Regions from separate parts of the Mesorhizobium sp. B2-6-2 genome, predicted to be linked through region 3. Evidence: predicted binding sites of a transcription regulator. Region 3 holds the regulator's gene; each other region holds the start of a gene.
What was found. Region 3 encodes PhoB, which activates phosphate uptake and scavenging genes when phosphate is short. Its sites were predicted from a motif close to TGTCATNNANCTGTCAT; they were not measured.
Positions count from the first base shown of each region.

Region 1: FJ419_RS04155 (ceramide glucosyltransferase) is a predicted target of PhoB. The motif match lies at 550-566, and genes of this name have one in related genera.
Region 2: FJ419_RS19945 (RNA degradosome polyphosphate kinase) is a predicted target of PhoB. The motif match lies at 996-1,012, and genes of this name have one in related genera.

Region 1 covers NZ_VFUG01000001.1:843,331-845,594, forward strand. The annotation lists gene apaG (Co2+/Mg2+ efflux protein ApaG) at 53-445, opposite strand; gene FJ419_RS04155 (ceramide glucosyltransferase) at 789-1,934, shown strand; gene FJ419_RS04160 (O-succinylhomoserine sulfhydrylase) at 2,009-2,264, opposite strand, start outside.
Region 2 covers NZ_VFUG01000010.1:128,975-131,238, forward strand. The annotation lists gene FJ419_RS19945 (RNA degradosome polyphosphate kinase) at 1-839, opposite strand, end outside; gene FJ419_RS19950 (zinc-finger domain-containing protein) at 1,091-1,336, shown strand; gene FJ419_RS19955 (FAD-dependent monooxygenase) at 1,352-2,264, shown strand, end outside.
Region 3 covers NZ_VFUG01000005.1:193,275-195,538, forward strand. The annotation lists gene FJ419_RS13425 (ROK family protein) at 1-606, shown strand, start outside; gene phoB (phosphate regulon transcriptional regulator PhoB) at 929-1,618, opposite strand; gene phoU (phosphate signaling complex protein PhoU) at 1,635-2,264, opposite strand, start outside.

The sequences.
Region 1 (2,264 bases), on a different contig from region 3:
CTGCCGGGCATTTCTCCCCGTAAAACGGGGAGAAAGAGGCTGTCGCCGACGCCTAATTCACCGTGCGCCTTGTCCCCGGCATATCGAGCGAGAAAGCCGGAATGGCGATATCGAACGTCTCGCCGCGGCCGTTGCGCATCGTGTAGTGGCCGACCATGATGCCTGATGGCGTCGAGAGCGGGCAGCCCGAGGTGTACTGATAGCTGTCGCCGGGATTGAGTTCCGGCTGGTCGCCGACGACGCCGGCGCCGCGCACCTCCTCGACCCTGCCCTGACCGTCGGTGATGTGCCAGTAGCGCGACACAAGCTGCACGAACTCGTCGGAGCGGTTGTCGATCGTCACCTGATAGCCCCAGACATAGCGGTTCTCGGACGGATCTGAGCGGTCCTCCAGATAAAAGGGCCTGACCAGCACTTCGATGTTGCGCGTCACTGCGCGATACATGGGCCACTCCGGTTGCCGCCGCGGAAAATATGTCACGCTCCGCTCTTGATGAACGCAGCGCCGACGATCCTGTCAGCCTTGTAAGCGCAGGTGCCGAAAAACAATGTCATTTAAGTGACACATGACAATGTTGGTGTGCACAAACCATGCCGGGCGACTCGGACGCTCTGTAACAGTTGAAACGGCCGCGTGCGGCCTAAAGCAATTCCAGGAAAGCGCGAGCGGTTAGGCTCGGTGCCTTCGCCGTAGCCTTCCGTCCGGAATTGCGTGAAAACAAGGAGATGGAGTGGGTCGCCGTTTCCGTGAAACGGTGAAACTCTCTATCGGGAGTGACCAGATCTCGATGGAACTGACTATCGCAGCCGGCCTGGCTTCGTCAGCGCTTCTTTCCTTCAATCTCGCCAGCATCCTGCTCGCCTCGACGCGGCTGAAGCGGCGGCATGTCATCGCGCCGCCCCCCAGCGCGCGGCCGCCGGTCTCCATCATCGTGCCGTCGCGTGGCGTCGAGCCGTTCACGCCGGAGACCTTGCAGCGCGCCTTCTCTCTCGATTGGCCGCGCTACGAGCTGATCTTCTGCGTCGCGCATGCCGAAGATCCGGTGGTCAAGCTGATCGATGCGGCGATCGCGCGCCACCCCAATATTCCTGCGCGGCTGCTGATCGGCGACGATCGGGTCAGCGCCAACCCCAAGCTCAACAACTGCGTCAAGGGCTGGCAGACGGCGCGACACGATTGGGTGATCCTCGCCGATTCCAACGTGCTGATGCCGAGAGACTATGTCCAGCACCTGATGGCGGCATGGCGGCCGGATACCGGCCTCGTCTGCTCGACGCCGATCGGCTCGCGGCCGGACGGGTTTTGGGCCGAAGTCGAATGCGCCTTCCTCAACACGCTGCAGGCGCGCTGGCAGTATGCCGGCGAGGCGCTTGGCCTTGGCTTCGCCCAGGGCAAGAGCATGCTGTGGAACAAGCCGATGCTCGACGCCAATGGCGGCATCCAGGCCTTGGCCGCTGAGATCGCCGAGGACGCCGCGGCCACCAAGCTGGTCAACGGCCTGGGGCTCAACGTCAACCTCGTCGCCTCGCCATTCGAGCAGCCGCTTGGACTGCGCAGCTTCGCCGAGATCTGGTCGCGCCAAGCGCGCTGGGCGCGGCTGCGCCGGGTGACTTTTCCGCTGTTCTTCGCGCCGGAGATCCTGACTGGCGCTGCGGTGCCGCTGCTGCTGGCGCTGATCGCCGCGGCAAGCGCCGGCGTCAGCCTGCCCACGACGGCCTTGGGCGTGCTGGCGATCGCCTACCTGCCGGAATGCCTGCTGGCCTTTGCGAAGGGCTGGTACCTGTCGCCGCGCAGCGTCACCTCGATGATCGTGCGCGATGCCCTGCTGCCGGCCATCTGGGCGCGCGCCTGGTTCGGCGGCGCCGTCGAATGGCGCGGCAACGCCATGACCATCCGCACCAAGGCGATGACCGAGCTGGAGGAGCTCGCCTAGAGCAATTCCAGGAAAAGTGTGAAACGGTTTTCCGTCCGGAATTGCGGCTCTGGAAGGCTCCGGCCGCGGCGTTCTCAGCCTTCTATTTTTGCTGCCTTCAGCGCCTGTTCGACGTCTTCCAGCAGATCGTCGGTGTCCTCCAGGCCAACGGAGAGCCTCAGCGTGCCTGGCCCGATGCCGAGTTCGGCGCGCGCCTCGTCGCTCAGGTTCTTGTGTGTCGTCGTCGCCGGATGGGTGATCAGGCTCTTGGCGTCACCGAGATTGTTCGAGATCAGCACGATGTCGAGCGCGTTCTGGAAGGCAAAGGCCGCCTGCTTGCCGCCCTTGACG
Region 2 (2,264 bases), on a different contig from region 3:
AATTCGATGCGGATCACCGAGCCGCGGCGGCGCCGCTTCAGCGCCGTTTCGAACAGGCGCACCAGGTCTTCCGACTCTTCCTCGACCTCGATGTCGCTGTCGCGGATGATGCGGAACGTACCGGAGCCCTTGACCTCGTAGCCGGGGAAAAGCTTGCCGATATAGATGCCGACCACTTCCTCCAGCGGAATGAAGCGGACATGGTTCTTGCGGTCGGGCAGGCGGATGAAACGCCTGAGCGCCACCGGCAGGCGCAGCAGCGCGCTCATCTCCTCGCCATTCTTGCGATGGCGCAATTGCAGGGCGATGGAAAAGCCGAGATTGGGGATGAACGGAAACGGATGCGCCGGGTCGATCGACAGCGGCGTCAGCACCGGGAAAACCTGTTCCTGGAAATGCTCCTCCAGCCAGGCTTTCTCATCCTTGGTCAGCGCGTCGCGGGTGATGCTCTCGATGCCTTCCTTGTTGAGCAGCGTCATCAGCGCCGAGAGGCTCTTCTGCTGGTCCTCCTGCAGGCGCTCGACCTCGCGCAGCAACTGCTCGAGTTGCTGTTCGGGCGTGCGGCCGTCCGGGCTCTTCAGCGCGATGCCCTCGCGGACCTGGCCGGCAAGGCCGGCGACGCGGACCATGAAGAACTCGTCGAGATTGGCGGCAGAAATCGACAGGAAGCGGACGCGTTCGAGCAGCGGATGATGCTCGTTCAGCGATTCCTCCAGCACGCGGCGGTTGAATTGCAGCCAGGAGAATTCGCGGTTGACGAAACGATCGGGATTGCCGCCGTCGGGGCTTGCCGCCTCGACGGTGATAAACTCGCTCTGCACCGGCTTCAGTTCGTTCATAGTTTCCTGCTCTTGCCCGCAACCGTCCCCAGGGGGCGTCGCATATTGCCGTTCAATGACGCTCTAGCATTTCTTTATGACGCATGATCGTCACGGAATCGCTCCGACACCGCCCTATGCGCTTAACCGGCTCAACTTATCCTCTGCCAGCCTTTTGCGACAGTTTGATTTCATCGATCTTGCAAACTGGCCTGTTATGCTCCAGATGCAAACTGGTCACACCCACTGGCCGAACCCAATTGGAGACGACGATGGCAGGCGGCAGCATTCCCCATTTCCAGAACGACGCGGGCCATCCCGTCATCGAGATCGGCGTCAAGGAATTCATGTGCACCGGCGCCAACCCGCCTTTCGACCATCCGCATGTGTTCCTCGACATGGGCGACGACAATGAAAAGGTCTGCCCCTACTGCTCGACGCTCTACCGCTATTCACCGTCGCTGAAGGCGACGGAAACCCAGCCGGCCGGCTGCCTCTATGTCGACCAGGCCGCCTGATCGTCCCGATCGACCATGACTGAAATAAGGTCCCGGCAGATCGTCATCGCCGGGGCTGGCATTGCCGGGCTGACGGCGGCGCTTGCCTTTGCCGAGCGTGGCTTCCCGGTAACACTGTTCGAGCAGGCCAGGCAACTCGAAGCGGCCGGCGCCGGCCTCCAGCTTTCCCCCAACGCGACCCGCATCCTGCGGCGGCTTGGCGTGCTCGATCGCCTGCTGGCCAACGCGATCCGGCCGCGAGCGGTGGTGCTGAAGGACGCAAGAAGCCTGCGAGAGCTGGCGCGCGTACCGCTTGGGGAAGCCGCGGAAAAGCGCTGGGGGGCGCCCTATCTCGTGGCGCACCGCGCCGACCTGCAGGCGGCGCTCATGGCGGCAGTGGCGGAACGGCCCGGTATCGCGCTTGTCACCGGCGCGCGCATTACCGGCATTGCCGTCGACCCGCAAAGCGTTACCGCGACGGTCGAATTCGACGGCAAGGCGACGGATGTCGCATGCGGCCTGCTGGTTGCAGCCGACGGCGTCTGGTCGTCGGTTCGCGCCCAGCTTGCCCGGACGGCCGGCTTTGCGGCAAGCCGTTTTTCGGGCGAGCTCGCCTGGCGCGCGACGGTCCCGGCGGAAAGCGCCGCCGGCAGTGCTTTTGCCGAGATCGGAGCCACCGACAGCGTCACCACCTTCCTGCATCCCGGCTTCCACATGGTCGCCTATCCGGTGAGCAAGGGCAACGCCTTCAATCTTGCCGCCTTCACCAGGGGCGAGCGCATCGCCGAAGGCTGGTCCGGCCATGCGGACCCTGCGATTCTTTCGGCTGCCATGCGAGGCACGGCGGCAGCGCTGGCGGAGCTGGCGGCGCTTGCCGGGCCGTGGACAGCCTTCCCCATCCACACGGTCGCGCAGCGGCGCTGGACCATGACGGAGGGCATCGCGCTGA
Region 3 (2,264 bases):
GACTTCATCGCCATCCTGTTGTCGCACGGCATCGGCATGGGTCTCGTGCTCAAGGGTGCGCTGTTCACCGGCACGCATTCCTCCGGCGGCGAGTTCGGCCACATGATTCACCGCCCGGGCGGGGCGCTTTGCCGCTGCGGCCGCCGCGGCTGCGTTGAGGCCTATGCCGGCAACTATGCGATCTGGCGCAGCGCCATGAAAATGAGCGAGGAGGCCGAGCCGGTCGACGTCGGCGACGCCGACATGCGGGCCCTTGCCGCGAAGGCGCGCGAGAGGGACGGCCCCGAACGGGAGGCTTATCGCCGGGCCGGCGAAGCGCTTGGTTTCGGTCTCGGCAGCCTGTTCGCCCTCATCGATCCGGCGCCCGTTGCCATGGTCGGCGTCAGCGCGGCCGCCTTCGACCTGATCGAGCCGGCGCTGCGCGAGGCGATCGCCCAGACCGCCGGCGGCCAGCACTCGGAATCGATCTCCTTCGACACCGAACCGAACGAGTTGCCGCTGATCCGCGAAGGCTGCGCCATGCGCGCGCTGACTTTCGTCGACCAGGAGATTTTCGCGCCGGGAGGCCAGGCGAGAGCGGGTGCCGCAGGCAAGAACGTGGCCTGAGGCAGCCTTGAAGAGGTCCGGGGACAGCAGCAGACGCTTGAAATTAGCGAAGGCCCCACAGCTTCGTCATTCCAGGGCGGAGCAGGAGCGAAGCTCCGTCGCGGAAACCCTGGAATCCATGCCGTTACCTCACGCGTCGAGCGCAGCGGTGCAAAATTCTGGACCGCCGCGGCGCGTCGACATCACGGAATGGATCCTCGGGTCTGCGCTGCGTCGCTGCGCTCCTTGCTCCGCCCGTGGATGACGAGGCACAAGCGTCTCGGCTACTCACCAGCGCGGATGTTGGAAGTGCTTGGCCCGTCAGGACTTCGGCGCCCTGGGCCTAATCTTCCCTGATCGCGTAACCCGCGCCGCGGATGGTGCGGATGACGTCCGGCATGCGGCCGTTGTTGACGGCCTTGCGCAGGCGGCCGACATGGACGTCGACGGTGCGCTCATCGATATAGATCGTCTCGCCCCAGACATTGTCGAGCAGCTGGCTGCGCGAGAACACCCGGCCGGGATGACGCATCATGAATTCGAGCAGCCGGAACTCGGTCGGGCCGAGCCTGATCTCGCTCTTCTTGCGGTAGACGCGGTGCGACTCGCGGTCGAGCACGATGTCGCCGACCTTGAGCACGCTGGACAGCACCTCCGGCTTGGCGCGGCGCAGCAGCGCTTTGACGCGCGCCATGAACTCCGGTGTCGAGAACGGCTTGACCAGATAGTCGTCGGCGCCGGTCGAAAGGCCGCGCACGCGGTCGCTTTCCTCGCCCCGCGCGGTCAGCATGATGATCGGCAGCCGCTCGGTCTCGGGCCGCATCCTGAGGCGCCGGCAGAGCTCGATGCCGGAAACCGCAGGCACCATCCAGTCGAGCACGAGCAGGTCGGGAACGTTTTCCTGAAGGCGGATTTCGGCCTCGTCGCCGCGGGTCACCACTTCGACCTGGTAACCCTCGGATTCGAGATTGTAGCGGAGCAGCACCCCAAGCGGCTCCTCGTCCTCCACCACCATGATGCGTGGCGCGATCATTGGCAGATACCCTTCGTCAGGCCGCCGGCGCCGACATTGTCGTTTCGTCCTGCTTGGGACGATTCGCGGGCAATTGCGTGCCGGTCAGCACATAATAGGCGTTCTCGGCGATGTTGGTCACATGGTCGCCGATGCGCTCGAGATTCTTGGCGCAGAACAGAAGATGCGTGCAGGCGGTGATGTTGCGCGGGTCTTCCATCATGTAGGTCAGGAGCTCGCGGAAGACGGATGTGTATTTGACGTCGATGCGCTCGTCGTCGTTGCGAAGCTTGGCCAGCGCCGTGGCGTCGCCCACCGTATATTCCTGGATCACGGCCTGGACCTGGATCAGTACCAGCTGCGCCATGGAATCGATCGAATGCGTGAGGTCTCGCGGCGCGGCGCTGACGCCGACCGAACCGACGCGCTTGGCGATGTTCTTGGCGAGATCGCCGATGCGTTCGAGGTCGCCCGCCATGCGGATCGAGCCGACCACGTTGCGCAGATCATCGGCCATCGGCTGGCGCTTGGCGATCAGCGTGATGGCGCGGTCGTCGAGCTCGCGCTGGCGCGCGTCCATGATGGCATCGTCGGAAACGACGCGCTGCGCCATGGCATTGTCGGTCTCGAGCAGGGCTCTGGTCGAAGCGCCGACCATCGAGCTGGC